3 regions of the Candidatus Thiodiazotropha sp. CDECU1 genome follow, and region 2 is predicted to be linked to each of the others. Evidence: predicted binding sites of a transcription regulator. Region 2 holds the regulator's gene; each other region holds the start of a gene.
What was found. Region 2 encodes sigma-54, which starts transcription at its own class of promoters, with help from an activator protein. Its sites were predicted from a motif close to TGGCANGNTNCNTGCTT; they were not measured.

Region 1: R2K28_RS02975 (pilin) is a predicted target of sigma-54. The motif match lies at 5,659-5,675, and genes of this name have one in related genera.
Region 3: R2K28_RS16970 (PEP-CTERM sorting domain-containing protein) is a predicted target of sigma-54. The motif match lies at 7,523-7,539, and genes of this name have one in related genera.

What each region holds. Positions count from the first base shown of each region.
Region 1 covers NZ_OY734020.1:649,678-659,492, reverse strand. The annotation lists gene R2K28_RS02995 (NAD+ synthase) at 45-1,658, opposite strand; gene R2K28_RS02990 (PP0621 family protein) at 1,959-2,195, shown strand; gene R2K28_RS02985 (sensor histidine kinase) at 2,201-3,847, shown strand; gene R2K28_RS02980 (sigma-54-dependent transcriptional regulator) at 3,844-5,199, shown strand; gene R2K28_RS02975 (pilin) at 5,799-6,254, shown strand; gene pilB (type IV-A pilus assembly ATPase PilB) at 6,741-8,456, shown strand; gene R2K28_RS02965 (type II secretion system F family protein) at 8,460-9,689, shown strand; gene R2K28_RS02960 (prepilin peptidase) at 9,735-9,815, shown strand, end outside.
Region 2 covers NZ_OY734020.1:4,117,848-4,127,662, forward strand. The annotation lists gene R2K28_RS18820 (PTS sugar transporter subunit IIA) at 1-316, opposite strand, end outside; gene rapZ (RNase adapter RapZ) at 316-1,179, opposite strand; gene hprK (HPr(Ser) kinase/phosphatase) at 1,190-2,128, opposite strand; gene ptsN (PTS IIA-like nitrogen regulatory protein PtsN) at 2,128-2,595, opposite strand; gene hpf (ribosome hibernation-promoting factor, HPF/YfiA family) at 2,625-2,945, opposite strand; gene R2K28_RS18845 (RNA polymerase factor sigma-54) at 3,117-4,604, opposite strand; gene lptB (LPS export ABC transporter ATP-binding protein) at 4,798-5,523, opposite strand; gene lptA (lipopolysaccharide transport periplasmic protein LptA) at 5,520-6,035, opposite strand; gene lptC (LPS export ABC transporter periplasmic protein LptC) at 6,022-6,585, opposite strand; gene kdsC (3-deoxy-manno-octulosonate-8-phosphatase KdsC) at 6,582-7,103, opposite strand; gene R2K28_RS18870 (KpsF/GutQ family sugar-phosphate isomerase) at 7,116-8,114, opposite strand; gene R2K28_RS18875 (calcium/sodium antiporter) at 8,153-9,121, opposite strand; gene rplM (50S ribosomal protein L13) at 9,527-9,815, shown strand, end outside.
Region 3 covers NZ_OY734020.1:3,710,898-3,720,712, forward strand. The annotation lists gene R2K28_RS16935 (M16 family metallopeptidase) at 1-996, opposite strand, end outside; gene ftsY (signal recognition particle-docking protein FtsY) at 1,247-2,236, shown strand; gene ftsE (cell division ATP-binding protein FtsE) at 2,256-2,939, shown strand; gene ftsX (permease-like cell division protein FtsX) at 2,929-3,873, shown strand; gene rpoH (RNA polymerase sigma factor RpoH) at 4,152-4,997, shown strand; gene R2K28_RS16960 (SCO family protein) at 5,082-5,675, opposite strand; gene R2K28_RS16965 (phosphate ABC transporter substrate-binding protein) at 5,973-6,845, shown strand; gene R2K28_RS16970 (PEP-CTERM sorting domain-containing protein) at 7,641-8,405, shown strand; gene R2K28_RS16975 (cytochrome c peroxidase) at 8,436-9,815, shown strand, end outside.

The DNA of each region.
Region 1 (9,815 bases), 1.0 Mb from region 2:
GCCCCCTTGAGTGGCTCGTCCATGCCTGTATCCGTTTCAGCAGGTCAACGGTTTCGCTTCGACCAAGTGAGTGGATAGCGCCGGTCGCGTCCATAGGCGCGCCTAGTGATCTTGATACCAGGTGGCGCTTGGCGCCGTTTATACTCATTTCGATCCACCAAGTCGATCACACGCATAACTGTCGCTTCATCAAACCCTGCCGCCGCGATTTCTGTAACCGACTGATCTTGCTCAACATATCGCTCCAATATCTCATCCAAAACCGCATATTCCGGGAGTGAATCGCTATCTTTCTGGTCCGGAGCCAACTCCGCAGACGGTGCCCTCTCCAATACCCGCTGAGGTATGACCTGGGATAGGGAGTTACGGTAGTGGCATAGACTATAGACCAGGGTCTTGGGCACATCCTTTATAGGGGCAAAACCACCCGCCATGTCCCCATACAGGGTTGCATAACCCACTGACATCTCACTCTTATTGCCTGTGGTAAGCAGGATACGGCCTTTTTTATTGCTGATTGCCATGAGAATGATACCGCGACAGCGTGCCTGAATATTCTCCTCAGTCACATCCACAGCCCTACCGGCGAATTCATCCGCCAGCATCTCCAGAAAGGCGTTGAAGGCAGGCTCGATTGATATGGTCCGATGTTCAACCCCCAGCAACTCGGCCTCGGCAATGGCGTCCTGGTTGCTCATATCAGCGGTGTATCGAGATGGCATCATGACCACTTCCACCTGGTCCGGGCCCAGGGCATCCGCGGCAATCGCCAGTGTCAGGGCAGAGTCGACCCCCCCCGAGAGACCAATAATGGCCCCGTTGAATCCGTTCTTCAGGACATAATCCCTCACCCCGGTGACGAGTGCCTGGTAGACCCTCTGCTCCTCGGGCATGAGTGGGGTGATCGAGTTGGATGGATTTCCTGTGCCATTTTCTATGCAGAGGTCGATACAAGCTGCGGTCTCTGCAAAAAAATCGAGGCGTTCTATGACCCGGCCCTGCCCATCCACCACAAATGAACCGCCATCGAATACCAGCTCATCCTGCCCGCCAACCAGGTTCACATAGATGATGGGAAGCATGTTCTCCCGGGCACGGTTCTGCACCAACTCTTCCCGTTCCGGCGCCTTACCGATATGAAAAGGGGAGGCATTGATATTCAGCAGCAGTTGCGCACCGGCGGCACGGCTCATGGCGGCGGGCTCCACCTCCCAAATATCTTCACACACGCTCAAGCCGATGCGCACACCTTGCAACTCGAAGGTTACCGCCTCCCTGCCCGGGGAAAAGTAGCGCTTTTCATCGAATACGCTGTAGTTGGGCAGCTTGTGCTTCTCATACTCCGCCAGGATATCGCCGTCATACCAGACACCCGCCACGTTGTAGAGCTTCCCCTCCCGGCGCCGTGGATATCCCACAACCAGGTGGATGCCCCGCACCCGGGAGATGATGTTGGCAACCGCCAGCTCCACCCGCTGGATAAAGTGATCCCGCAGTAAAAGGTCCTCAGGTGGATAACCGGTAATCGCCAATTCAGGGAACACGACCACATCCGCCTTACCGGCCTGTGACTTGGCCTCATCGATTATTCGTTGCGCATTACCCTCTATATCACCGACAAGGAAATTGAGCTGGGCGAGTACTATTTTTAACTTCAAGGACCCACTCCTAGGCTGGTTGCAGTCAAATCGAGATGGAATATTCGCAAAAGATCTCTACCTCCGCAAATAAACGCGAATAAAAGCAAATATTGTTTTCATGTGTAGGGTGCGGCTTGCCGCACCGGAACCATCTGCACTCAAAGGTCCATTCTGAATCATCGGTGCGGCAAGCCGCACCCTACGCTCTGTCAATATTCATCAGTTTATTTCAAGTCTCAGTATATTTGCGCTTATTCGCGTTCATTCGCGGACTGATCAAGATTGACTCCTATGCATACATAATAAAGAATCAACTGAATGGGACTCAGGTATATCTTTTTGGCGTTGGCATTGTGGGGAGTCTTCCTCATTGGCCGCCATTTGTGGCGGCAACACCAGCAAAAAGGCGATCCGTCACAACAGGTCAAATCGGTGGATAGTGTCCAATGCGCCTATTGCGGCCTCCATCTACCCAGAGATGAGGCGGTGAATGACGACGGTAAGTATTACTGCAGCAAGGCCCACCTGAAGGCTGCAGATGAACAAAAATCCTGATCATCATGCTGAATTGGTTCGATACGTCTGAAGAGACTCTGACAGATACCAGCCAAGTCAACAATGGGGCTGAGCATAGTCATTGGCGCTCCCTGAGCCTCTATCTGCTCTACCGGATCACCCTCTCCCTGACCTTGATGTTTTTTTTCTACTCGGGGGCCGGACCATCCTTTCTGGGATCAGTAGTACCGGAGCTATTTACCGTTACCGGTTCACTCTATACCGCATTGACCTTACTCTCTGTGCTATTTTTTCTCTGGCGCTCCCCGAACCCCGAACAGCAAACCTACCTGGCCCTGTTCGTGGATATAGTCGCCATTCTCCTGCTGACCCATGCCAGTGGGGGGGTAGAGACCGGTATGGGCATGTTAATCGCCGTCTCCATCATTGCCGGCGCGCTTATCATCGATGGCCGTGCAGCGCTGCTATTTGCCGCGTTGGCTGCCCTAGGGGTGATTACGGATCAGATATATATCTCCCTGAGTACCACCGTCATATCACCTCGGTTTGTTCAGGCGGGTTTTCTTGGTGCGGTTTTTTTTGCCACCGCCCTGCTTACCCTGGTACTGAGTAGTCGGGTGCGGGCCAGTGAGCAATTGGCCCAGGAGCGGGCCAATGAGTTGGACCATCTGGCCAAAATCAATGCCTACGTCATCCAGCACATGCGCACCGGGGTATTAGTGGTCGACGCCTCCGGCATGCTGGTAATGATGAATGATCCCGCCTGGCACCTGCTAGGCATGCCCACTATCACGACCGGGGAGCAATTGGTAAAGGCATCGCCGGAGCTGGCCCACATGCTCAGGAAGCACCATGCCGGATCGAAACGTCGTTACTTTAATTTTCGCACTCAACACCAAGGGCCTGAACTCAGGGCCCACTTCAACCCGCTTGGGGGTGGGGAACAGGGGGATATGCTGATCTTTCTGGAGGATACCTCCCAAATCACCCGTGAGGCACAACAGATGAAACTCGCTTCACTGGGCAGGCTCACGGCCAGTATCGCCCATGAGATCCGTAACCCGCTGGGGGCAATCAGCCATGCCAGTCAGCTGTTCGACGAATCCCCGGACCTGAACCCGGCAGACCAGAGACTAACGGAGATCATCAAGACCAATACCGCACGGGTGAATCAGGTCATCGAGAATGTGCTGCAACTCTCACGCCGGGACCCTGGCAGCCCGAAAAAGATAAAACTGAAACTATGGCTGAAAAAGGTGGTTGATGACCTGGTCAAGCATCAGGGATTCCATCGGGATGACATCCTGCTGCAGATCGAACCCTCGGACACCGGCGTCATCGCCGATCCTGAGCAGTTGAGACAAATCCTTACCAATCTCTGTAATAATGCCAGGGAACATGGCGCCAAGGATGATCCAAAGATACAGATCATCGGTGGCATCATTCAGGAATTCGATCATCCAGTCGTTGATGTAATAGACAACGGACCAGGTATTACACCCAAAGTGGCAAAACAGATATTTGAACCCTTTTTCACCACCCGTAACACGGGCACAGGGCTTGGCCTGTATATCGCCAAGGAGTTGAGCGAGACCAACCATATCCGCCTGGAATATATTCCGGGACCGACTGGGGGCAGCTGTTTTCGCCTCCATTTTGACCGGTGGAAGCCCGGGAGACGACCCGAATGACCCAGCCGACAGCCCTGATCGTTGACGATGAGCCGGATATCTGTGAATTGTTGGAAATCACCCTGATTCGCATGGGGATCGACGCTCACTCTGTGTTTGACCTGGCAAGCGCGCGAAAAATACTCACCGAGCAGGCATTCGATCTCTGCCTATCCGACATGCGACTGCCTGACGGCAACGGCATCGACCTGGTCAGGCATATCAACCAGACCTATCCGCAACTGCCCGTGGCCATGATAACCGCCCACGGGAACATGGAGTCCGCCATCGAGGCCCTGAAGGCAGGGGCATTCGACTTTGTATCCAAGCCTGTCGACCTGGAAATGCTGCGTAAGCTGGTGCAGCAGGCGATCAGTCTGGGCAAGCAGACGGCGCAGCCGGCATCGCCCGATAAAACACCTGGTGGCGAACACTCCCCGATGCTGGGCAATTCACCGCCCATGAAACGGGTTCGGGGGCTGATCAGCAAACTGGCCCGCAGCCAGGCCCCGGTCTACATCAGCGGTGAATCGGGTACCGGAAAGGAGTTGGCTGCACGACAGATTCACCAACTGGGTCCCCGAGCCGAGCACCCCTTCGTGGCGGTCAACTGTGGCGCCATTCCCCATGAACTCATGGAGAGTGAGCTCTTCGGGCACAAAAAGGGGAGCTTCACCGGTGCCAGCAGTGATCACCAGGGACTGTTTCTCAGCGCGGATGGGGGCACCCTGTTCCTGGATGAGATCGCCGATCTGCCCCTGCACATGCAGGTCAAGCTGTTGCGCGCGATCCAGGAAAAACAGGTTCGATCCGTGGGCAGCCAGGAGGAGATCCCCATGGATGTGCGTATCATCAGCGCCACCCACAGGGACCTTGCCGAACTGGTGGAAAACGGCGAATTCAGGCAGGACCTCTTCTACCGTATCAACGTAATTGAATTGCCCCTGCCGCCGTTGAGGGAGAGAAGTGAAGACATCCCCCTGCTGGCCCAGCACTTCCTCACCCGCATGGCCCGGGATAGCGGGAACAAAAAGTCAAAGCTCTCCTCATCCGCCTTGAAGAAACTCAAGGCCTACAGCTTCCCGGGCAATATCCGCGAGCTGGAAAACATACTCGAACGCTCCGTCACCCTGCTCGAGGGATCGGAACTTCTCGCCGAAGATCTGCATCTGCCCGAAAACCACCAGGCAAAGGCCAGCCAAGCCAGCGTATCCTCCGACCGACCCTTGGGTGACAAGATGGAGCAGGTGGAACGGGATGCCATCGTAAAGGCCCTTGAAGAGACCCGCTGGAACCGCACAGCGGCGGCAAAAAAGCTCGGCATGACCCTCCGATCCCTTCGCTACCGACTGGAAAAATTCGGTATCGAATAGGAACAGCATTGACTCCCTATCCGATTGGCCATGTAACAAAGTTTCACCTTTAGCTCAGGCAACTTCATCACACTTGGCCATCACTTTATCGCTATTTGCGTGAGGCAGATCACAAAAGAGAGGTGATATCCAAGCTTAAAGTGACGAGGATTGTCACTTTTTGACAATAACCACCAGGCCCCCCACGGCCCTATCAATCCTTCCATTCCCAAAGAAATAACAAGACAGGATCACATGCACGCTTGAAGCAAACAGATGGGTAGCAGAAAGATAGGAACCAAGGCAATTGAACTTTATCCAAATCTCACCCTTAATGATCATGACAACATAATGATTTAAAAGGTTTTTTATTGGTTTTACATCTATCCCACACCCACCTGTAACCGGATATGAAATAGCTCTCATCTGCAACAGATCAGGCCATGAGCAAGCTCTGTTCCACGCCTCAATCCACAAAGTTGGCACTATGCTTGCATGAGGTAAGACAACCCGGTTCCGTTTTTCCTAAAGATGTCGGAAACACGGCCGAAAGACCCAAGTACAACCTGCAACAACTTAATTTGCGCTGGCCAAGTCAGCAAACAATCAGGAGTATTAAAATGCGTAAACAGTCTGGTTTCACCCTTATCGAACTCATGATCGTGGTCGCCATCATCGGCATCCTGGCCGCCATCGTTATTCCACAGTATCGTGACTATTCCTCACGTACCAAGTGGGCCAACAATGTGGCAGCAGTACGAGCAGTACAGGTAGCCATTGGCGAATGTGCCAACGATCAAAGAGGCTTAGCTAACTGCGGTACCGTAGCTGACCTTATCAATGGCGGCTATGTCTCCCCTGATTTCGATATCACTAACACTACAACAAGTTACATGGATGCCGATCCAGTTGTCGCAGGTGGCGTAATTACACTTTCTGGCACACCAGAGGTTGGCGAATGTGATATTACAATGACACCTGTTCCGAACGTCGAAGCTGTACTTTGGAATATTAATGTTACTGCAGCTAGCGCCGCTGATACTTGCTATAAAGCAAGCACTGGCTTTGAGCGGTAGCATTTGTTTAGAATCGCAAGCCTTAACAGAGTCTGCGATATATATGAGGGGCCATCGAGAGGTGGCCCCTTTCTATTTTGGCATTTAATTTCCGGAATCTTTTCGGGATACCAAATCAACCATCATGATATCTCTTGATAGATCAATGCCTCAGTTTGACTTAACCTGCAAACCGACGATATCAGTGTTTTCAATGAACCAAGATCCTGCACAATCCCCAGTTCATCCCTCAGTCACAAACTCTAACAGGGTTTCCTATGAAGCCTTCCTAATACATTGATTCCATACCCATTCAAAGCTATATTACTTAGCTATCAATAACTTGTTTAATACAACATATCATTACGAATCCAATAAATATGCATATAGCTCAATATTGTTCGGGTTTTTCTTATATGTTCACAGGTGACCAACGAAAGAGTATTAATATTCAGGCAAGCCTGCCGACATAACAGAACATGTTGCTGATAGTCGATAAACCATAGAATGGCCACAACGAATCCCAAAGTAAATCTAAGCGGTCTTGCACGCTGTCTCATACAGGATAGGCTGATCAGCGAAGAGCAGGCGGAATCGGCTTTTGCTGAGGCATTGAAGAAAAAGGTGCCTTTTGTCTCCTACCTGGTGGAGAACGCCCTTCTGCAAAGCATCGATATAGCAATATCCGCTTCGCGAGGGTTCGGCGTACCCATTTTCGATCTGGATGTGATCGATCCCGGCGTCATACCGACAGATGCGGTGGGAGAAAAACTGGTTCGCGCCCACCATGCCCTGCCGATCTTCAGACGGGGCAACCGGCTTTTCCTAGCAGTCTCCGATCCCACCAATCACCAGGGCCTGGATGAGATACGTTTTAATACCGGCCTCGCCTCCGAAGCGATCCTGGTGGAAGAGGACAAGCTCAACAGTATTATCAACAAGGTCATGGAGGCCCAGGAAACCAGCATGGATGACCTGCTGGACGCGGACCTGGACAACCTGGATATTAGCGGCGGTGAGGAGGAGCTCGAAAGCGATGAATCCAAACTGGACGTGGACGAGGCGCCGGTCGTCCGTTATATCAACAAGTTGCTGCTGGATGCGATAAAACAGGGTGTCTCGGATATCCACTTCGAACCCTATGAATACACCTATCGGGTGCGCTATCGCCAGGACGGCATGTTGCGCGAGGTGGCTACACCTCCTTCCAATCTGGCAAACCGCCTGTCCAGTCGTATCAAGGTCATGTCGCGGATGAACATTGCGGAGAAACGGGTGCCCCAGGACGGCCGCATCAAGATGCAGCTCTCCAAGTCCCGTGCCATCGATTTCCGTGTGAATACCTGCCCCACCCTATACGGTGAAAAAATCGTTTTGCGTATTCTCGATCCCACCAGTGCGCAACTGGGTATCGAGGCCCTTGGATTCGAGGAGGAGCAGCAAAAGACGTTCCTCGCTGCCATCAATAAACCCTACGGCATGATCCTGGTGACCGGGCCCACCGGTAGCGGTAAGACGGTGAGTCTCTATACCGCACTGAACATGCTGAATAAACCTGAGGTCAACATCTCCACCGCCGAAGATCCCGTGGAGATTCAGGTCCCGGGCATCAACCAGGTCAATACCAACGTCAAGACCGGCCTGACATTCGCCGAGGCATTGCGGGCCTTCCTGCGCCAGGACCCGGATATCGTCATGGTGGGTGAGATTCGCGACCTGGAGACGGCGGAAATCGCAGTCAAAGCGGCACAGACCGGCCACCTGGTGCTCTCCACCCTGCATACCAACGATGCTCCCCAGACCCTGACCCGTCTGGCCAACATGGGAGTACCGCCCTTTAACATAGCCTCGTCGGTTCTCCTGATCATGGCCCAGCGTCTTGCCAGGCGTCTGTGCGAACACTGTAAGGCACCTGAGGACCTCCCCAGGGAGGCCCTGCTCGAGGAGGGTTTCACGGAAGCTGACATAAAAACCGATTTCACCATCTACAAACCCGTAGGATGTGACATGTGTACCGGCGGGTACAAGGGACGTGTTGGTATATTTCAGGTGATGCCCGTCTCCGAAACCATGGGCAAGCTCATTATGGAGGGTGGCACTTCGATACAACTTGAAGATCAGGCTAAAAAGGAGAGGGTCGACAACCTCCGCCGATCCGGACTACGCAAGGTCATGCAGGGGATCACCAGCCTCCAAGAACTCAACCGGGTAACCAAGGACTAACCCATGGCACCTCCAAGAAAGAAAGCAAAGGTAAAATCCCACCTCTACAAATGGGAAGGCACGGACAAGAAGGGCGCTCGCCTGAGTGGCGAGAGTCGAGGCACGGATGTCAATATGGTCAAGGCCGATCTGCGGCGTCAAGGGGTAACCCCCCTCAAGGTAAGAAAAAAGCCTACCAATTTAGTACTCACAAAACAGAAGATCACCAGTGCTGATGTCACTGTGTTCAGCCGCCAGCTGGCCACCATGATGGCGGCAGGCGTACCCATGGTACAGGCCTTCGACATTGTCGGACGGGGACACGACAACCCCTCGATGCAGGAACTGATCCTCACCATCAAGGCCGATGTGGAAGGAGGTACGGCCCTGGCCGATGCTTTGAAGAAACATCCACTCCATTTCGAGGATCTTTTTGTCAACCTGGTCCGTGCCGGTGAACATGCTGGTGTCCTTGAGTCCCTGCTACATAAGATCGCCACCTATAAAGAGAAGACGGAGTCGATCAAAGGCAAGATCAAGAAGGCCATGTTCTACCCGGCTGCCGTGATCATCGCCGCCATATTGGTCACTGCTATCCTGCTGATTTTTGTCATACCCCAATTTGAATCACTTTTCTCAAGTTTTGGCGCCGATCTTCCCGCCTTGACCCGTTTTGTCGTCAACCTTTCAGAACTGGTACGTGATTGGTGGTGGGCTATGCTGGGTGGAATAATCGCCTTTATCTACACGTTCATATATATATGGAAAAGATCACGAAAATTCAGGCATAATGTCGATCGGATCCTGCTGAAAGTACCTGTTGTCGGCATGGTGCTGGATAAATCCGCCATTGCCCGCTTCTCCCGGACCCTCTCTACCATGTCAGCCGCGGGTGTGCCCCTGGTGGAAGCCCTCGATTCCGTTGCTGGTGCGACAGGCAACGTAGTCTATAGTGATGCCGTACTGCGCATGCGTGAGGATGTCGCAACCGGTCAATCCCTGCAACTCGCTATGAAACAACGCAACCTGTTTCCCAACATGGTTGTACAGATGGTCGCCATCGGCGAAGAATCTGGCGCCCTCGATGATATGCTGAACAAGGTTGCGGATTTCTATGAAGAGCAGGTGGATAATGCCGTTGATGCCATGAGTAGTTTGATGGAGCCCATCATTATGGTCATATTAGGTGTTCTGATCGGCACATTGGTGGTCGCCATGTATCTGCCCATATTCAAGATGGCCTCTGTCGTCTGACGAATGCGCACAAAATAAACCAACAATAAAAATCAGCCCGTGTTAATAGTCGACTTCCTACAGCAAAACCATTGGGCGTTCCTGCTCACTGTCATCCTGATCGGTTTGGTGGTGGGAAGCTTTCTC
Region 2 (9,815 bases):
TCTGATAATTGAGGGCGCGTATAAGCATCGGCAAATTGATACCCGAGATCACATTCACCCGACCCTTCTGCGCCAAACTGTAAGCAATGTTGCTGGGTGTGGAACCGTACATATCGGTAAGCACCAACACACCATGGCCCTGGTCCAGCCGGGTAATCATCATGCTGGCCTGTTCGATTAGTTTTTCCGGGATGCCGTCTGTACCAACAGGCAGGCACTCGACACCCAGGGGTGCGCCCTCAAGCATTTTCCCAGCCGTCTCCAGGATTGCCTCGCCAATCCTGCTGTGGGTGATAAGCAGCAAACCAACGGTCATTACAATTCCCGATGTCGGCTCATGACATGTAAACCCGCCTCTGCAAAGTGTTGTGACAGCCGTTCCACCAAAAACACAGACCGATGCTGCCCCCCTGTACATCCCACTGCAATAGTGAGATAGCTACGCCCATCGGCTTCGAATGCAGGTATCCAACGGGCGAGGAAATCGATCATGTCAGAAAGCATACTGGTCACCTCTTGATGTGCCGACAGATAGTCAGCTACAGGTGCCTGCATACCATTGTAGGCGCGCAGTTCTTCCTGCCAATAGGGATTAGGCAGACAGCGGGCATCAAAGACAAAATCCACATCTCTAGGCAGGCCGTGTTTGAAGCCGAAGGATTCGAAAAGAATCGAGACCTTACCCTCCTCACCTCCGATACGGTGTCGCACCAGGTCACGCAACTCGTGAAGATTGGTATGGGTGGTATCGATTCTCAGATCAGCCGCCTCGATCACCGGCGCCAGTAATTCACGTTCATAGCGAATGGCCTCTGCCAGAGAACGCTGCTCATTCGTCAACGGATGTTTACGCCGGGTTTCACTGAAGCGCTTGATCAATGTTTCCGCTTTGGTATCAAGAAAAAGCATCTTACAGTCGAGTCCACTGTTACGAATATCCTCCACCATATCCGGTAGCGTGGATAACTGACTGGATTGGCTGCGGGCATCTATGCCCACCGCGGTCTTGCGGAAGATCGCCTCCGGTTCATTTATCAGATGATCGGCCACAGAGACCAACAGGGAAATCGGCAGATTATCGATACAGTAATAGCCCATATCTTCCAGCGTATGCAGGGCTATTGTCTTGCCCGATCCCGACATTCCGCTGACGATTTGCAATTTGAACCAATCAGACATGTCGGCTGCTTTATTCATCCTGATCGATATAGATCTGTTGTCGTTCAATGAAATCCTGAGTGGCATTATAGCCATCGAGCATCAGCATATGCTGGCGCACAGCGGTTTCAACCAGGATAGCCAGGTTACGACCGGCGGCAACCGGCAGGCTTGTCATCGGGATTTCAACCCCGAGCAAGGTTCTTGTTGAATGACAGCCTTCGAGACGATCCATATCATGTAGTTTCTTGTCATCGAAATGCAGCAGATCAATGATCAAGTGCAACTCTTTATTGGGTTTGATGGCGCTGTTACCGAACATGGCGCGGATATTGATCATGCCCAGTCCACGCACTTCCAGAAAATCCTGTAAAACCTTCGGACAACGACCGATGAGTGTTTTACTGGCTGATTTATAGAGCTCCGTTGCGTCATCCGCAATTAGACAATGTCCGCGGGAAATGAGCGCCAGTGCGAGTTCGCTTTTACCGATCGCCGGATCACCGCTGAACAGCACTCCCCTGCCCAGGACCTCCATATAGACCCCATGTACCAGCAGCTTTTCACCCACCGGCTGGCTGAAGCGTTCCACCAGGCGTTTTATCACCTGATTATCGGATTGCGGGGTATAGAAAAGTGCGACATTCCTATCCATGGCCTGTCCCTCACACTCTTGAAGTGGTTTTAAACCATCGGTAAATATAAGCGCGGCCGGTGAGGCCTTGAATAGAACCTGTAGGTATTCATGATAGGCATCCTTTTCCTCACTCAGCAGATGTTTCCTTTCCGGTGGCCCGATGACCTGGATCTGATTGGGCCTGATCAAGTTGAGGGGGCCAGCGGGCTGCCTTCCATGCTGCAGCTCGATATCCACCACAATCTCCGCGTCTCCCCCCTCACCATTCCAGGTCAGCGAAAGTTCGCTGGCCAACTCATCATAGAGATCCCGAATGGTATAGATTGGCTTCATTAAGCAGAGATTATAGCTTCCCGTTGCTGGATCAGTTCATAAAGATCATGTGCGCTTGCCGCCTGCCTCAGGGCAGTGCAGAACTCCTCATCATCGAACATCTGCGCCAACTTGGCCAAAAGCTGCAGATGTTCGTCGGTTGCCTCCTCCGGAACCAACATTGCAAAGGCAAGATCAACCGGCTGATTATCGATTGCGTCGAAATCGATTCCCTCGGGGAGCTGGATAAACGCTGCAAGCGCTCCAGTGATTTGCGGCATGCGGGCGTGGGGCAGGGCGATACCCTTGCCCAGACCGGTGCTACCCAGCCTTTCACGCTCGAGGAGCGCATCAAATACCAGATCTTGATTGAGATCGGGAACAGCCTCGGCCAAGCGCTGACCGAGCTGTTCCAATACGCGCTTCTTGCTGGCAGCCTCCACTTTGCAACCGATCCGTTCTTCCACAAGATAGCCGTTTGGAAACATGGAGACCTCGCCAGTTCAATCAGCCCGTATTACTCAGACGCATACTTAACGCCGCTACCGGCGCGATGACTTTTCATTTTCTCCTTGTGTTTCAACACCTGCCTATCGAGTCTATCCGTGAGCAGATCGATGGCTGCATACATATCTTCCTGTACAGAGTCCGCATAAACACTCGCACCGTTCACTTGCATTGTAGCTTCTGCCTTCTGCCTCATTTTCTCCACGCTCAAGATAACGTGGACATTGATCACATTATCAAAATGGCGCTCAAGACGTTCAAACTTATTGTCTACATAGCTTTTCAAGGCATCGGTTACATCCACATGATGACCGGTCACGCTAATTTGCATAATTTTCTCCTATCTTAGATGAGGTTACCCATCACCCTGCCTGATGTCACTAATTGAGGACCAATCGTACTTTCAGTATATGCTGTGCAGCAATCCGCATAAGCCTCGTGCCTGGCTGCATCCGCAAAGGGATCGCTGTTAACAACCTGCGATTCGTCGCTCAAATAACTCCTATATCAGACGCTTACGTTCGTTCGATGGAGGAATACCCATCGACTCTCGGTACTTTGCCACTGTCCGACGGGCGACTTCGATACCCTGATCAGACAAAAGAGCGGCAATCTTGTTGTCACTGAGAGGCTTGTTGGGAATCTCAGCGGCTATCATTTTCTTTATCAGCGCGCGAATCGCTGTAGACGAGCACTCACCTCCCGCACTGGTGCTGACATGGCTGGAAAAGAAATACTTGAACTCCAGTGTCCCCCTGGGTGTATGCATGTATTTCTGGGTTGTCACACGGGATATGGTCGATTCGTGCATTTCCAACGCCTCAGCGATATCCCTCAAAACCAGAGGCTTCATCGCCTCTTCTCCATGTTCGAAAAACCCCCTTTGATACTCTACGATTTTACTCGCTACGCGTAAAATAGTCTCGTTTCTACTCATCAAACTCTTAATGAACCAACGAGCTTCCTGTAAATGGTTCTTCAGAAAGGTGTTGTCTTCGCTCTGATCCGCGCGCCTGATCAAATTGGCATAACCTGTGTTCACCCGCAATTTTGGCGTCACCTCGCCATTCAGCTCGACTATCCAGCGACCGTTTTGCTTGCTCACGAACACATCGGGTATGACATAATCCGGCTCGCTGCTGGCAATCAGTGAACCCGGGTGGGGATTAAGTGTACGAATCAGCTGCATCACCGCCACAAGCTCATCCTGATTGATCTTCATCCTGCGTATGATCTGATTTTGATCCTGCGCGGTCAAAAGATTGAAATAGTCCCTGCAAAGCTTGATTGCCAACTGCCGATAGGCGGTCGATTCGGGTAGTTGATTCAACTGGATGAGGAGACAGTCCTGAGGGCCCTGGGCCCCCACGCCAGGCGGGTCGAACGCCTGGATCCGGTGCAACACCGCATTGATATCCTCAATGGTGGCCTCTTCATCGTTGAGCGACTCCAGCACCTCCTCCGGATCACCGGTGTAATAGCCATCCTCATTGATGCCGTCGATGATGTTTGTGGCGATTGCGATATCCTGGGGTGAGAAAGGCGTCAGGTTCATCTGCCATACCAGATGGTCATGCAGGGTTGTGGCACTACTATTGTGCATCAAATAGTCGTGATCGTTCGTCTCGCCACCACCGCTTGAAGTGGGCTGATAACTGTCGTAGACATCGCTCCATTCGCTATCGACCGGCAGTTCCTCCGTCGCTTGGGGCGCATCAGTCTTAATTTCACGTTCGTTGTTGATGTCGTTGCTGTTCGCATCAACCGCCGCAGATTGCTCCGACACCCCGCTGTCAGCGGCCTCCCCCTCCTTGGTGGTGTTCTGTTGACCAAACTCCTCTTCCACTTCGAGCATGGGGTTGGTCTCCATCACCTCCTGAACCTCCTGACTCAGGTCGAGCGCGGAGAGTTGCAGCAGGCGTATTGCCTGCTGCAATTGAGGTGTCATGGTTAGATGTTGACCGAGCCGGAGCTGTAGGGCCTGCTTCATCGCAGATGTTATCTTTGGACCTGGTATGTTATTTGTATGTCTTTAATTTCATTCTAGCTAAAAAACGCCGCAGAGGAAAAATATATTTCTTGGCTGAATCCCACTGCATTACCTTGCCCAATGCCCGAACCATTCAAGGATTAATCCTGTAATTCATTTAAAATCAACAGGATAACCAAGCCCCCTCAGTCTGCTACATGGAAAAATCCTCACCGAGATAGACACTTCGAACCTCCTCGTTCTGAAGTATCTCTCCCGTGGAGCCCTCAGCCAACACGCGACCGCTGTTGATGATATAGGCCCGATCACAGATATCCAGGGTCTCTCTGACATTATGATCCGTAATCAGGACGCCTATTTGCAGGGCCTTCAGGTGCTGAATGATCTTCTTGATATCGATGACCGCAATGGGATCGACACCGGCAAAGGGTTCATCCAATAATATAAAGCGCGGCCGAATGGAGAGGGCCCTGGCAATCTCCAGACGCCTGCGCTCACCCCCGGAGAGGCTCATTGCCAGGCTTTCCCTCAAGTGCCCGATACCTAACTCCAGTAACAGCTCGTCACACAGCTCACGGCGTCTGGCGGCATCCAGCTGCTCCTGGGTCTCCAGGATCGCAAGAATATTCTGCTCCACACTCAGGCGGCGAAAAACCGATGGCTCCTGAGCCAGATAGCCGATACCGCTGCGTGCCCGTTTATGCATCACCTGATCGGTCAATACCTCTCCATCCAGGAGTATCTCCCCACTATCCGCCTGGATCAGGCCAACGATCATATAGAAACTGGTGGTCTTTCCCGCGCCATTCGGCCCCAACAACCCAACCACCTCACCACTGTTCACGCTGAGTGAGACACCATCCACCACATTACGCTTTCCATACTGCTTCTGCAGCGCCTTGGCCTGTAGCTGGCTCATGGTTTTGACTGCTGTTCAGGTTCAATGACGACCTGTACTCGCTGCTTGCCTTGTGCGCTGGTACCCGCCCTTACCAGTGCCTTGCCGCGATTGTAGATTATCCGGTCGCTTCGAAAATGGTTGTTTCCCTGCTCAAGCAGCGCATCATCGATCAACAGTAACTCATCGTGCTCCAGGCTGATCTCCACCCGTCGGGCTTCGCCGCGCGCCTCTTCTCCCCCCTGCTCTATCAATTGGCGAAAGCGAACAGGATTCCCTTCACCGATAACCTTCTCGGTTTTACCCTGGCGGCGATGCACCCAGAGTCGCTCGGCCCAAATTTTCAGACTGCCCTGGGTAACTTCGACACTACCCTCATAGAGCACCACCCCAGACGCTTCATCGATGGAAAGGCTGTCCGCCTCCAGTTGCATGGGTTGATCCTTGTCACTCTCCAGCGCAAGCCCCGGTTGCGCTATGCATAGCAGCAAAATCAGATAGACCATGCCGGCTTTTGCTCTATTGAATCTCATAATAGCCTCGCACCTCATGTAGCAGCTTGAGTCGCATCGGTCCTTTCAACCAGGCCTGCATACCCGTTGCCGTCATCCATTGATTCTCGCTTTCAATACGTACCGGCGCTTCGGTGGTGGCAAAGGATTCATCAATGTGCAGGGTCAAATCCTGGGTGATGATATGGAGTGGTGCCAAATCCGCACTGCTTGGTCTGTCGATTACCACCCGACCGGGTAGATGCAGGGTCGATTCACTGCGTTTGATCAGGCCATCCTGAGCCTGCATCTGCAAGGGTGGAGCCTGTTGATCGAAATGCCAGAGAGTCGGTTGTTTCAGTTTGGTAATCCCGGTTTGTTCAAAATGTTCCATCCCTCGTGACTGCAAACGCTGTTTCAGCACACCCTGGTCATCATAGGTCTGTACCACCAGTCCGTCGGCATACGAATCGGGATAGATTTTAACCCTGGGCTGTCTGACCTCTTCCGGCTGTGTCAATCTATTCATCCACCAGCCCAGACTCAGCAGTGCTGCAAGGATGAAAAAGAGACCGATCAGTTGACGCTTCAAAGATAGCTGTCCAACTCAGTCTCAAGATTACCCTGGGCCTGCAATACCATTTCGCAGACATCCCTGGCTGCGCCACGCCCACCGTTGTGGGGCGTCTGCCAGTGAGCATGCTGGAGCACGAAGGGATGGGCATCATTTACCGCGATAGCCAAGCCGACACGCCGCATGATGGGCAGATCGACCACATCATCACCCACATAGGCGACCTGGTCATGCGACAGGCCCAGTTTGTCACGCAACTCCTCGTAGGCCGGAAGCTTGTCCAGCTTCCCCTGATAGACATGCTCAATCCCCAGGCTCGCCATACGGATGCGCACAACCTCTGAGGTGCGCCCGGTGATAATACCGATTACCACACCCGATTTTTGCAGCATCTTCATGCCATGACCATCCCGGGAGTTGAATGATTTATACTCCTGGCCATCGTCACCCAGATAGAGACTTCCGTCCGTAAGCACGCCATCCACATCAAAGATAACGAGTTTCACCCCGCGGGCTTTGGTATCAATATCCTGCACTTTCATCCCCCTCTACAACACGCCGGCTCTTAGCAGATCGTGCATATTAAATGCACCGATCAACTGCTGTTGTTCATCGATCACCAGCAGACCGTTAATCTTTTTCTCATCCATCATCTGCAAGGCCTCGGCAGCCAACATATCAGGCGTCACAGTCAGACAGTTCTTGGTCATGACCTCACTCACTTTGACATGGTGAATATCAATGGGCTTATTCAAGGTACGCCGCAGATCACCATCGGTATAGACCCCAGCCACACTCCCCCCAGGACCTAACACGGCAGTCATACCCAAACCTTTGGCTGACATCACTTCCAGTGCCTCATGCAGTGTGGCATCGAGTCCGATAGCGGGCAGCGACCTGTCCGCATGCATTATATCACCGACCCGCAGCAGCAAGCGTCTTCCCAGGGTACCCCCCGGGTGAGAGAGGGCGAAGTCTTCGGCTGTAAAACCCCGTGCCTGAAGCAAGGCAACCGCCATTGCATCACCCATCACCAATGCCGCTGTGGTGCTCGAGGTCGGCGCCAAACCCAGGGGACATGCCTCTTTCTCAACGCTGACATCGATATGCACCTCGGACTCCCTGGCCAGGGTCGAATCAGGTCTTCCGGTCATGGCGATCAAGGGCGCACCCAGTCGCTTGAGCAGGGGTAAGATGACGAGCAACTCGCCGGTCTGCCCCGAGTTGGACAGGGCCAACACCACATCCTGAGGTGTAATCATACCCAGATCGCCGTGACTGGCTTCACCAGGATGGACAAAAAAGGCCGGACTACCGGTACTGGCAAGGGTTGCAGCGATCTTGTTGCCAACGTGACCCGACTTGCCCATACCGATAACGACGATCCTCCCCTGGCAATGGAGCAGATAGCTGCAGGCCCGGGCAAATTCATCACCCAGGCGGGGAATAAGCGATGCCACCGCATCCGCCTCAGTCTCGATCACAGCCCGGCCCAGGTCGATCATCCGGGCCATCTCATCTTGTGTTGGGGTAGTGGGTTTGGTCATTGGACAACTAACTCAAATCGGTTTGAAACACCCATCCATCAGGCATTCACCAGTGAAAAGAAGAGCAGGGACTGATAACCGATAAAACAGAGCAACAGCAGCAGACCCTCCAGACGATTGATACGCCCTTGCTTACCCAGACCGTGCCCCATAAAGTAGAGCAGCAGGGTCAGCGCCAGCATCACCGGCAGATCGCGATTCATGACCTCTGGCGAATAGGCACCCGGCGCTATCAAACCCGGGATACTCAAGACCGCAAGCAGATTATATAGATTCGAACCAATTACATTACCAATCGCGAGGTCATCCTCACCCTTGAGGGCACTGGTGATACTCGCGGCCAGCTCCGGCAGGCTGGTACCGATGGCAACGATAGTCAAACCGATGATCACATCGCTGACGCCCAGCACAACCGCCACGTTGGTGGCGCCCCAGACCAATACGCGGGAACTCACAAGCAGGAAAACCAATCCGCCCAGTAACAGGAGCAATGCTTTCTTGGTTGGCACATTATGCGGAATCTCCGCATCGAACTCTCCGGCGATGGGATCGGCAGCACCTGTCTTTGCGGTGTAGATCATCCAGCCAAGCACCCCCACCAGGGTCACGATCAGGATTGTGCCATCGAGACGATTCAGGTCGCCGTCCCACATCAACAGAAAGGTCATCACCGAGACCGCAAGCAGCAGCGGATATTCCCTTCTTAATACACTGGAGTGGACGGAAAGGGGGATCACCAGGGCGGTGAAACCGAGAATAAGTCCGATATTCGCAATATTGGAGCCAATGGCGTTGCCGATCGACAATCCGGGATTGCCATTGATCACTGCCATGGTCGATACCAGTATCTCCGGCGCCGAGGTGCCAAATCCTACAACGGTGAGTCCTATCAACATGGGCGAGACACCCAGATTATCTGCCAGGGCCGCCGCACCGCTGATAAACCGGTCGGCACTCCAAACAAGCACAACCAGGCCGACAAGTATCGCAACGCTGAAAAGAAACATAAAATATTTTATATAAAATTCAATAAACTATGGAGGCTAGGGGTGAATTTAAAGAGTCTCTTCACTGCGACTAGTTAGCTAATGATCTGCCACAGGGGTGCTGAGGGCAAAGATGATAGCAGAAAGCGTTAAAAATTGGCTTGACAAGAATCTTAGTATATTAGATAATTTAAATATACTGATACTTCAGGTAACAGTATTCCTCCTTTGGTGGTAAATATAGATTCAGCGCGACACCCCCCTGTCGCGCTTTTTTTTTGGCTCGAATCCGGGCATAGCCGTTTGGCCCCATGTGTCGGATCCATGCCTAATTATATTTGATTAGGCCTTGTCTCCCATTCTTGGATCATGTAATATCCGCCGTCTTTTTCAAGGCATTTTAGTTCTCCCTCGGAGCGACATCGGATGACTACTGTAAGCGCGAAACCGGCAGAGGTACGCCGCAATTGGTATCTAGTGGATGCAACAGACAAGACCCTGGGTCGTCTGTCCACGGAAATTGCCCGTCACCTGCGTGGTAAACACAAACCGGAATACACACCTCACGTCGATACCGGCGACTATATCGTCGTGGTCAACGCCGAGAAGATACGTGTTACCGGCAACAAACTGAGCGATAAGATGTACCACCACCACACCGGGTACATCGGCAATCTGAAGTCCATCAGTCTGGAAAAGTTGCTGCAGAAGGCCC
Region 3 (9,815 bases), 410 kb from region 2:
CGGCACCGCATCCATCACCAACATTCCCGGGAGTCGTGAAAAGGCGCTGTAACTGGCATCCGCCGCCACCGCCAGCTTGCTGCCGCGGATCAGGTTGTTGCTGAGACGGGCACTGCTGCCCCCATCCAGGATGTAGGCCAGCATCTCCAGGGCATAGGGCTCCCAGGCCTGATCCGCTTTACCCACCACCGGTGTCTTGTAACCCAACACAAGATAGGGCTGTCGCGCAGGCACCTTTACGGTGATGTGTTTGCTGCCGCGCTGGGTCGGTTCCAAACGCGGTTTGGGCTGGGTCACCCGCTCTGGCTTGAGGGGACCGAAATAGCGTTGTGCAAGATGGATCACCTTATCCGGTTCCACATCACCCACCACCACCAGGGTGGCGTTGTTGGGTGCATACCACTTGCGGTACCAGACCTGCAGGTCCTCCACTTGCAGGGCATCCAGATCCGCCATCCAGCCGATTACAGGGGTGCGATAGGGGGAACTCTCGTAAGCCCCCGCCAGGAAACGTTCATAGGTAAGTGACTGGGGCTTGTCTTCGGTGCGCATGCGGCGCTCCTCTTTGACCACTTCGACCTCCTTTGCAAACTCTTCAGGCAGCAACAGCAGATTGCGCATACGGTCTGCCTCGAGTTCAAACGAGACCTCAAGCCGGTCACTTGCCATGGTCTGAAAATAGGCGGTGTAATCTCTTCCAGTGAAGGCGTTTTCATCCCCGCCATTGGCCGCGATGATACGTGAAAACTCACCCGGGGGATGGTTATTCGTACCCTTGAACATCATGTGTTCGAGCACATGGGAGACACCGGTGATACCACCGAACTCATAACTCGACCCCACTTTGTACCAGACCTGAGAAACGGCGATCGGGGCCCGACGATCCTGTTTTACTATTACCTTCATGCCGTTATCGAGCTGGTGCTCCACGACATCCGCCTGCACAAAACTGGAACAGAGTGCCGTCAACATCAGGCCTGTGATCAATCTTCCCATGGAGAACATCCTCACTAAGGTTTGCATTATATGGTCGTTTTCTAACTCAACATCATCCGAAACAGACTCCATCCGGCCAAGAACTCGCAACAACGGGTTGCTTACCCTTTATATATAGTCCCTTGGCACTGTAGAATAGCGTCCTCGACGATCCCGGGGATTCTTTCAGAGACCACCGGGATTGTCCAAACAACAACTATGAACCTGTGATCATCACAGAGTTCCAACCTCAGAGCCGGTAAATCACTCTATGTTCGGATTTGGCAAGGGCAAGAAACAGGATCAGCAGGGTGCTGCGTCCCTCCCTCCGGAAGAGGAGAAGCGCGGCCTCTTTTCTCGACTTCAAGAACGCCTCTCGCGTACCCGCCACAATCTCACGGACGGACTGTCGAATCTCCTCCTTGGGCGCAAGACCATCGATGATGAACTGCTGGAGGAGCTCGAAACCCTGCTTCTCACCGCTGATGTGGGAGTGGAGGCAACCAGCCGCATCATCAACGATTTGACACAGCGGGTCGATCGCAAGGAACTGAGCGATCCGCAGCTGTTGATGCAACTCTTGAAACAACACCTCAGAGAGATTCTGCTGGCATGCGACGAGCCTATCGGCGAACACAACGGCGGCAAGCCACTGGTGATGCTGATGGTCGGTATCAACGGCGCGGGCAAGACCACCACCATAGGGAAGTTGGCGCGCAAGTTTCAGCTGGATGGGGAGTCGGTCATGCTCGCCGCGGGAGATACCTTCCGCGCCGCCGCTGTGGAGCAACTGCAAACCTGGGGTGAGAGAAACCAGATCCAGGTGATCGCCCAACACACCGGTGCTGATGCGGCTTCAGTCGTGTTCGATGCACTGCAGGCAGCCACATCACGCAGCATCGACGTCCTGATCGCCGACACGGCGGGGCGTCTGCACACCAAGGCCAATCTAATGGAGGAGTTGGCGAAGATCAGCCGGGTGATGAAGAAGATCGATCCCGACGCTCCCCATGAAGTACTATTGGTTGTGGATGCGGGTACCGGACAGAATGCGGTCAACCAAGCCGTGCAGTTTCACCAGACTGTCGGCTTGACCGGACTGGTGATCACCAAGCTGGACGGTACCGCAAAAGGCGGTGTCGTTTTCGCCATTGCCGACAAGGTCAAGGTGCCTATCCGCTTTATCGGTGTCGGCGAAGCCATTGAAGATCTGCGTGAATTCAACCCGGACGAGTTTGTAGACGCCCTGTTTGAAACCTAACCAGGAAAATACCAGCACCTTGATTCACTTCGACAATGTCAGTAAACGCTATCCTGGTGGCCATACCGGCCTGAGTAACGTCAGTCTGCGTATCGAGGCGGAAGAGATGGTATTTCTGACCGGACACTCCGGTGCCGGCAAGAGTACCCTGTTGAAACTGATCGGCCTGCTGGAACGTCCCAGCAATGGGCAACTGCATGTCAACGATCGCAATCTCACTCGCTTGAAGAATCGTCAGATCCCCTACCACCGCCGGGATGTGGGGATGATCTTCCAGGATCACAGACTGCTGCACGATCGCACGGTTTTCGACAATGTGGCACTGCCACTGGTGGTTGCCGGGGTCGGTCACAAAGAGATCGGCCGCCGGGTGCGTGCCGCCCTCGACAAGGTTGGCCTGCTGCACAAGGAGAGGAACGCGCCGATTACACTCTCCGGGGGGGAACAGCAGCGGGTGGGCATAGCCCGGGCAGTGGTCAGCAAACCGCCCCTGGTGCTTGCGGATGAGCCCACCGGCAATCTCGATCCGGAGCTTTCCGAGGAGATTATGCAGCTGTTCCAACAGTTTAATCAGGTCGGGGTAACCCTGCTCATCGCCTCCCACGACATCGACCTGATCAAGCGCATGCAGAAGCGCGTTCTCTCTCTGAGCAAGGGACAGCTGGTTGGCGACACCCAGGCGGAGTCTGGCAATGACTCTTAAAAAGCGGCTACTGAATGCACCAAAGATCTGGCTGCAGCGTCATGCGCAGGTGGCCCTGGCCAGCCTCGGTAGACTGGTCAATAACCATCTAGCATCATTGATGACCTGTTCTGTGATCGGCATCGCCCTCGCTATGCCGGTTGGGCTGCATGTGATGCTCGGGAACCTGCAACAGGTAAGCGGCGCTTGGGACAGCGGTGCCAGCATTTCGGTCTTCCTTAAGCAGAAGGTCTCGGACAGGCAGGCTGCATCGCTGGCCGCCAAGCTACGCAAGCATCAACGCATCGAAGGGGTGAATCTAATCACCCGGGAGGCAGCCCTACAGGAGTTCCAACAACTCAGCGGTTATGCCGATGCCCTGGAGGCACTCGACAACAATCCCTTGCCGGCGGTACTGATTGTTCAACCTAAGGCCGACTACACCACTGCGGAGACGGCCCAACTGCTGGTACAGGAGTTAAAACTGCTGCCTGATGCGGAGATCGTACAACTCGATCTGCAGTGGGTGCGACGACTACAGGCGATCACCATCATCGCCCAGAGGGCAGTGGTAGTATTGGCCGCACTACTCGGCATGGCGGTATTACTGATTGTCGGCAACACCATTCGTCTCGAGATCCAGAACCGGCACGCGGAGATCGTGATCAACAAGCTGATCGGCGCCACCAACGCCTTCATTCGCAGACCCTTCCTCTATACCGGTTTCTGGTATGGGCTGTTCGGGGGCCTCATCGCCTGGCTGCTCATTGCCATCGCCATCACCCTGCTGAGCGGGCCGATCGCCAATCTGGCCAATCTCTACGAGAGCAGCTTCAATCTCGCCTCATTCGACTTCGAGACCATCCTCTCACTCCTGTTGGGAAGCAGTCTGTTGGGACTGGCCGGTGCCTGGCTGGCCGTGGGCAGGCACCTCAGCGCCATTGAGCCCAGTTGACCTCCTGCTCGATCCCGCACTGCTGGGCGGAAAGCAGGCCAATAGAGCAGCAAAATGGCCCATCTCCCCTATTTCCTCAAACATCAGAGGGCCTCTGAGGAGAGCAGGTCATGGCCTATACAACCCTGGCACAACCAACATATGTCATTGTATTTTCTTAATTTATATTTAAATCAAGAGAGGGAACTATTGTTGAAACCCCAGGTCCTATTAAACGATTGGCACTCATCCACTGAGAGTGCTAATATTCTATCAGCAGTTTAATCCGGGGATACTCAATGAGCAATGTAAACGCACTGACAGCACTGCCATCAGGCAGCATGGATGCCTATATCAGCGCCGCTTTCCAACTGCCCATGCTGAGCGCAGAGGAGGAGAAATCCCTTGCGATCAGACTTCGCGATCAGAAGGATCTGCAGGCTGCACAGACACTTATCACTTCCCATATACGATTCGTCGTACGCATTGCCCGCAACTACAGCGGTTACGGCCTGGCCCTTCCCGACCTGATTCAGGAAGGCACCGTCGGCCTTATGAAAGCGGTCAAACGCTTCGATCCCGATATGGGGGTTCGCCTAGTCTCCTTCGCCGTCCACTGGATCAAGGCGGAGATCCACGAGTACATCCTGAAAAACTGGCGCATCGTCAAGGTGGCAACCACCAAGGCGCAACGCAAACTGTTCTTTAATCTGCGCAGCTCCAAAAAGCGTCTGGGTTGGTTCTCCAAGCAGGAGGTCGACGACGTGGCCCAGGATCTAGGGGTCAAACCCGAAACTGTGCTGGAGATGGAATCCCGCCTCTCCGGTCAGGACATCGCCTTCGACGGCCCCATGCAAGATGATGATGATAAGGTGACGGCTACACCCGCAGGTTATCTGAGCGACATGCGTATGGAACCCGCCCACCTGCTCGAGTCATCGGACAGCGAATCGCAGATGAAACAACAGCTGATCGGTGCCATGCAGAACCTGGATGAACGCAGCCGTGAGATCCTAGAGGCACGCTGGCTGGGCGAGAAGAAATCGACCCTGCACGAATTGGCCGACAGATTTCAGGTTTCGGCTGAGCGTATTCGTCAGATCGAGAAGAACGCCATGAACAAGCTCAAGACGCAGCTCGCTTAGACAGCCACTCCTGAGTATTCGTCCAATATCTTGATTTTGAGTAGCCCGCTGGTTAACCGGTGGGCATACTGATCGTCCCCTATTTCAGTTTTCAGTCAGTACGTATCGGATAGCTTCCAGGATGACGAACGATGGTGTTTGATGTGGAAACACAAAACGCAGCTCGCCGTCCTGAGTTATCAAGTACGTTGCCGATGAGTGGTTGACCGCGTATCCGAAAGCTGAGTCCTCCAGATCAACTTCATCGTATTGCACACCATAGAGTTCCGCCACCTCCTCTATCTCACTTGTACTACCGGTTACGCCTAACAGATTGGGATGAAAATAGCTGGCATAGTTATCCAGCACCTGTACTGTATCCCGTTTCGGATCGACACTGATAAACACACCCTGCACAGATTTCAACTCTTCAGCATTGAGTTGATTCAGGGCCTGAGCCAGAAAAGCGAGAGAGGTGGGGCAGACATCGGGACACTTGGTATAACCGAAGTAGAGCAGCACCACTTTCCCTCTGAATTGCTCCAATGAGAACTCACCCTGACTCGAGTGCAGGATGAAATCACCACCCAGTTGTTTACCACTGAGACCAGGGTAATCATGTAAATCAGATGTACCACTCGAACTGACAGCTGAACATACGTTGATGAACATGAAAAAGAACAGGATTAACCGCAACATAGCTCCTCAGTAGCCTTTTATACAACAATTGCTCACCCGCATCAGCCCGGGAATGAACACAAGCAATCAGACAACAATCAGGCGCCAATACTCCTCTACCCGTCAATCTCGACATACCCACCAGTAGATTCAGTAAATTAGTCGATACCGGTGAAATCTTGTGTCGACAGTCAAATTTAGACTATTTTTCCACTTAAGGCAGGATATTAATTCCTGTTATTAATTTTACAATAACAATTCTTGACTACTATAGTTAGCTATTCTTAACCGAATCAAAACGACACAACGAGGACATCCTTGCGAAATCTAATCGTACTACTGCTACTGGCACTTTTACCCTTCACCGCACAGTCGCTGGAACTCTCCTGGGTGGGCTGCGGCATCACCAGAAACGCATTCATGTCTGACCTCGCCGCTGCCTACAAGCAGGAAACAGGGGTCGACATCAGCATCGCTGGCGGTGGTGCCACCAAGGGAATTCGCGCCATCACCGGCAAACAGGCCGATATTGGCGGGGCCTGCCGTTTCACCCTGGATATGAGTCGGGAAGAGGCTGGAGCCAGTATGATTCCCGTAGCCTGGGATGCGCTGGTGGTTGTGGTACATAAATCCAATCCCGTCGATACCATCAGCCTGCAGCAACTGCGCAGGCTCTACCAGGGCGAGATCACAAACTGGTCCCAACTGGGCGGGAAGAGGCAACCATTGGAGCTGCTGATCCGCAAGGGAAAGATCTCGGGGGTCGGTTACACCCTGCGCACGCACCTGTTCGAAGACCAGGACGTTGAGTTTAAGAGTAAGCATGTCTTTCCCTCTTCAGGTCCACTGGAGAAAACCGTGGAAAAGAATCCCAATGCCATCGCGGTGACCGGCATTGCCAGTGCCCATAAACGAGACTTTAAGATCCTCAAACTGGAAGGCAGGGATCCGAACTTCGATAATATCCGTACCGGCAACTACCTGCTCTATCGCCCCCTCTACCTGGTACACAGCAAGAGCTCTCCCAACAGCCTGGAGTCAAATCGTTTCATCCAGTACGCCCTGGGCCCCAAGGGCCGGGAGATCATCCGCAGGAATCAGGTAGTACCCTATTTCGACGGTATGCTGCTATTGCAGAAGCGGATGGACGATTGGAAGCGGTTTATCAGGCAGTCCCTCGCCAAGCAATAAGCCTATCGTTATCCCAGGAGATCATCGATAATCATCGGCATTCTTAATATTCACCGAAAGGTTCAGTCTGTCGTTTAAGCCGTATTCGATGACTTGTATCCTGATGCTATTTGGGATTCGGTTGGTAGTTATATTTGACGCACTAGTTAACACAATAATGAAGTCTATCCTCATTTATCTTTAGGCGTTACGCTAGAAGCACTCATGAGAATTTTTAATAGATGTATATTGTAGAAGAGTCAAAAATATTTAGTACTGATGGCATCAAGTCTTACTACACTCATGCATATGTTATTTTTCCGTTGCGATATAAATTACATCAGTGTTTTTAGTAATGTCTAACAAAACAAACTTGCTCGGACGTCTATAAGCACTGCAAGCTTCTCACCCTGCCCATTCGGCCCCTCCCCTACGACTTTGTAGCTTATCCATCACCTCTGACTGGATTGACAACACTCAGTGATTTTATCGGCTGCTGTATGTTGGCAACAGACCAGCTTTCACACCTTCGGATGAGATTTGTACCACATGTTGTTTTTTTTGATATTTGATTTATTTGAGCAATTCAAAAATTTTCTTTGTAAATGAATAACTTGGTGTCGGTATTTTTTACAGAGTTTTTTTTGGCGCAATGCGAATCAAGAACTAATCATTGATCTTTAGTAATTTTTTTCTTTTGGCACACATAATGCTAATTTTTTCTGTGGCGCCGGTCACAGGATGTGGATGTTAGTGGGCCGGCGTTTTTTATGCAGCAAAACAAAATTAAAACTACCGGAAGAGGATCATTGAATAATGAAGTCATTTAAAACTACCTATCTTAATCTGAGTCTGTTCCTCGCTTTTGGAGTAACCGGGCTGGGCTTTACTGCCTCTGTAGCGGCCGATGCTATATACCTGTCGAGCACTAGTTTTTCACTCACACTGGAGAACGTCGAAACACTTGATGGTTATAGCGTTGATAACGATTACTGGTATGCCAGCGGCGGGGAGTTCTTTATCGACGATACACTCTTCACAAGTGGTGACGGAGTAGCGGACTACACATCGACCCTGGCGACCAACAGTTCAGTGGAAATGCTCGAAGGGGACACAATCACAGTGGCAACAGGCGCCAACGGTGAAGCCGGTCTGGGTATTGCCGAGTCGAGTATTTTTACAGCGCTGGATCTCTTCGTCGACAACTTCTACTACGACTACCTGGTATTTAACTTTGCGTATGAATACACACTTTCGGCCGCTGTCGGAACATCCACGGGTATCCCTGATGATGACGCCATCGCTGAGGCCAGCCTCTTTGTCACAGACGACTTTTTGGCTGTTGATATTGCTGAAGTGGCTTTCGCGGATCTGTTGTTTGGTCCGTTGAGCGATGATTACAGTGGCAGTGGAAGCTTCTCCTTCATGTTGGATTCCTACGACTATAACTATCTCCTGGTTGAAAGCTTCAGTGGTGGTCTTGCCGTTGGCGCATCATCAGTGCCTGAACCCTCATCGTTGATGCTGTTGTCAATAGGGTTAATCGGCATCGGTGCAATCCGTCTACGTAAGCAGGCTTGAGATATTTTAATTATCCCGGGGGAGCAGATCATGATAAAACTAAAAGCCTTATCACTGTGCGCAGCGTCTGCCACAGTGCTTTCACTAATAAGCGTTCAAGCCAATGCCTTGAGTCTTGATGAGGACCACTATCCGCTCAAACTATTGGGTAAATTTATCTTCTTTGATGAGATATCGGCACCGGAACGCCAGTCCTGTGCATCCTGTCACGCGCCGGATACCGGGGGGACCAATGACAATGCCTATATCAACCGGACCGTGGTTGCGGTACCGGGCGCCAATGTTCATGTCAGTGGTATGTTGAAGCCGCCAACCAACGCCTATGCCAGTGAGATCGAGCCCTTTCATGAGTGCAATCAGGGCGGTATCAGTTTTGGTGGGAGTGGTGGTCCCACCAGCGGCGATCGCTATTGTGGTGGTAACTTCTGGGATGGACGTGCCGAGGGGCGTGAAGCGACGCTGTTCAATGCCACCAGGCATATCGGTATGGAAATTTTCCAGGGTGAGCCAGACAGTCGTGGATACAGCAACTACTTTGGCGCAACCTCCGATCAGGCACTCAATCCTATGCCCAATCCGGTAGAGCAAAATATCCAGCGTCAGGCTGTGTGTGAGCATGTTGCAACGTCTGAGTATGCAGAAATCTATGAGGTCGTTTGGGGCGAACCGATAGACTGTAGCGATAATCCTGTCGACTATATGGCGAATGACCTGCCGCCGGAAGAGCGTCCTGAGCGTGAATTCGATATCAGTTTCAAACGACTGATGCTCGCGGTCGGTGCCTGGCAGTCTTCCGATGAAGTCAACTCATTCAGTTCCAAGCGGGATATCGCTCTGCGTACTGAACTTGCCTGTGATGATGGGGAATTCTCTGAGTACTATGATCCCGGCGTCTGTGCCGACGAGGAGTATATAAACTCACCTGGTAGCTTCCCTTTGGTCGGTTTGAGTTACCAGGAGAACCTGGGACATGATCTTTTCTACAATACCGATCCCCCCGGGCCGGCTACAGCGCCTTTTCCCGATCTGCCTGTGACCCAATGTTCGTTCTGTCACCTCAGTGATCAGGCCTCGCGCGACGGTACCGGACTGTTTGAGCGCTATGCCGATGATGCCTATCACAATATCGGCACACCGGCCAATCCGGATGTGCCTGGCGCGGACGATCCCGACAATCTGCCAACGGGTCTCGCAGGTCATGTTGATCCAACTTCGGATGGTGGTTTTTTCAAGACACCTACCCTGCGCAACGTGGACAAGCGGCCCAATCAACGCTTCATTAAGGCCTATACCCACAATGGCTGGTTCAAGAGTCTGGAAAGCTTGGTGCACTTCTATAACACGAGTGACGTAGACGGTGAGACCGCAGCAGCCTTTGGTATCACTCGTTGTCCACCCGAGATCACATCA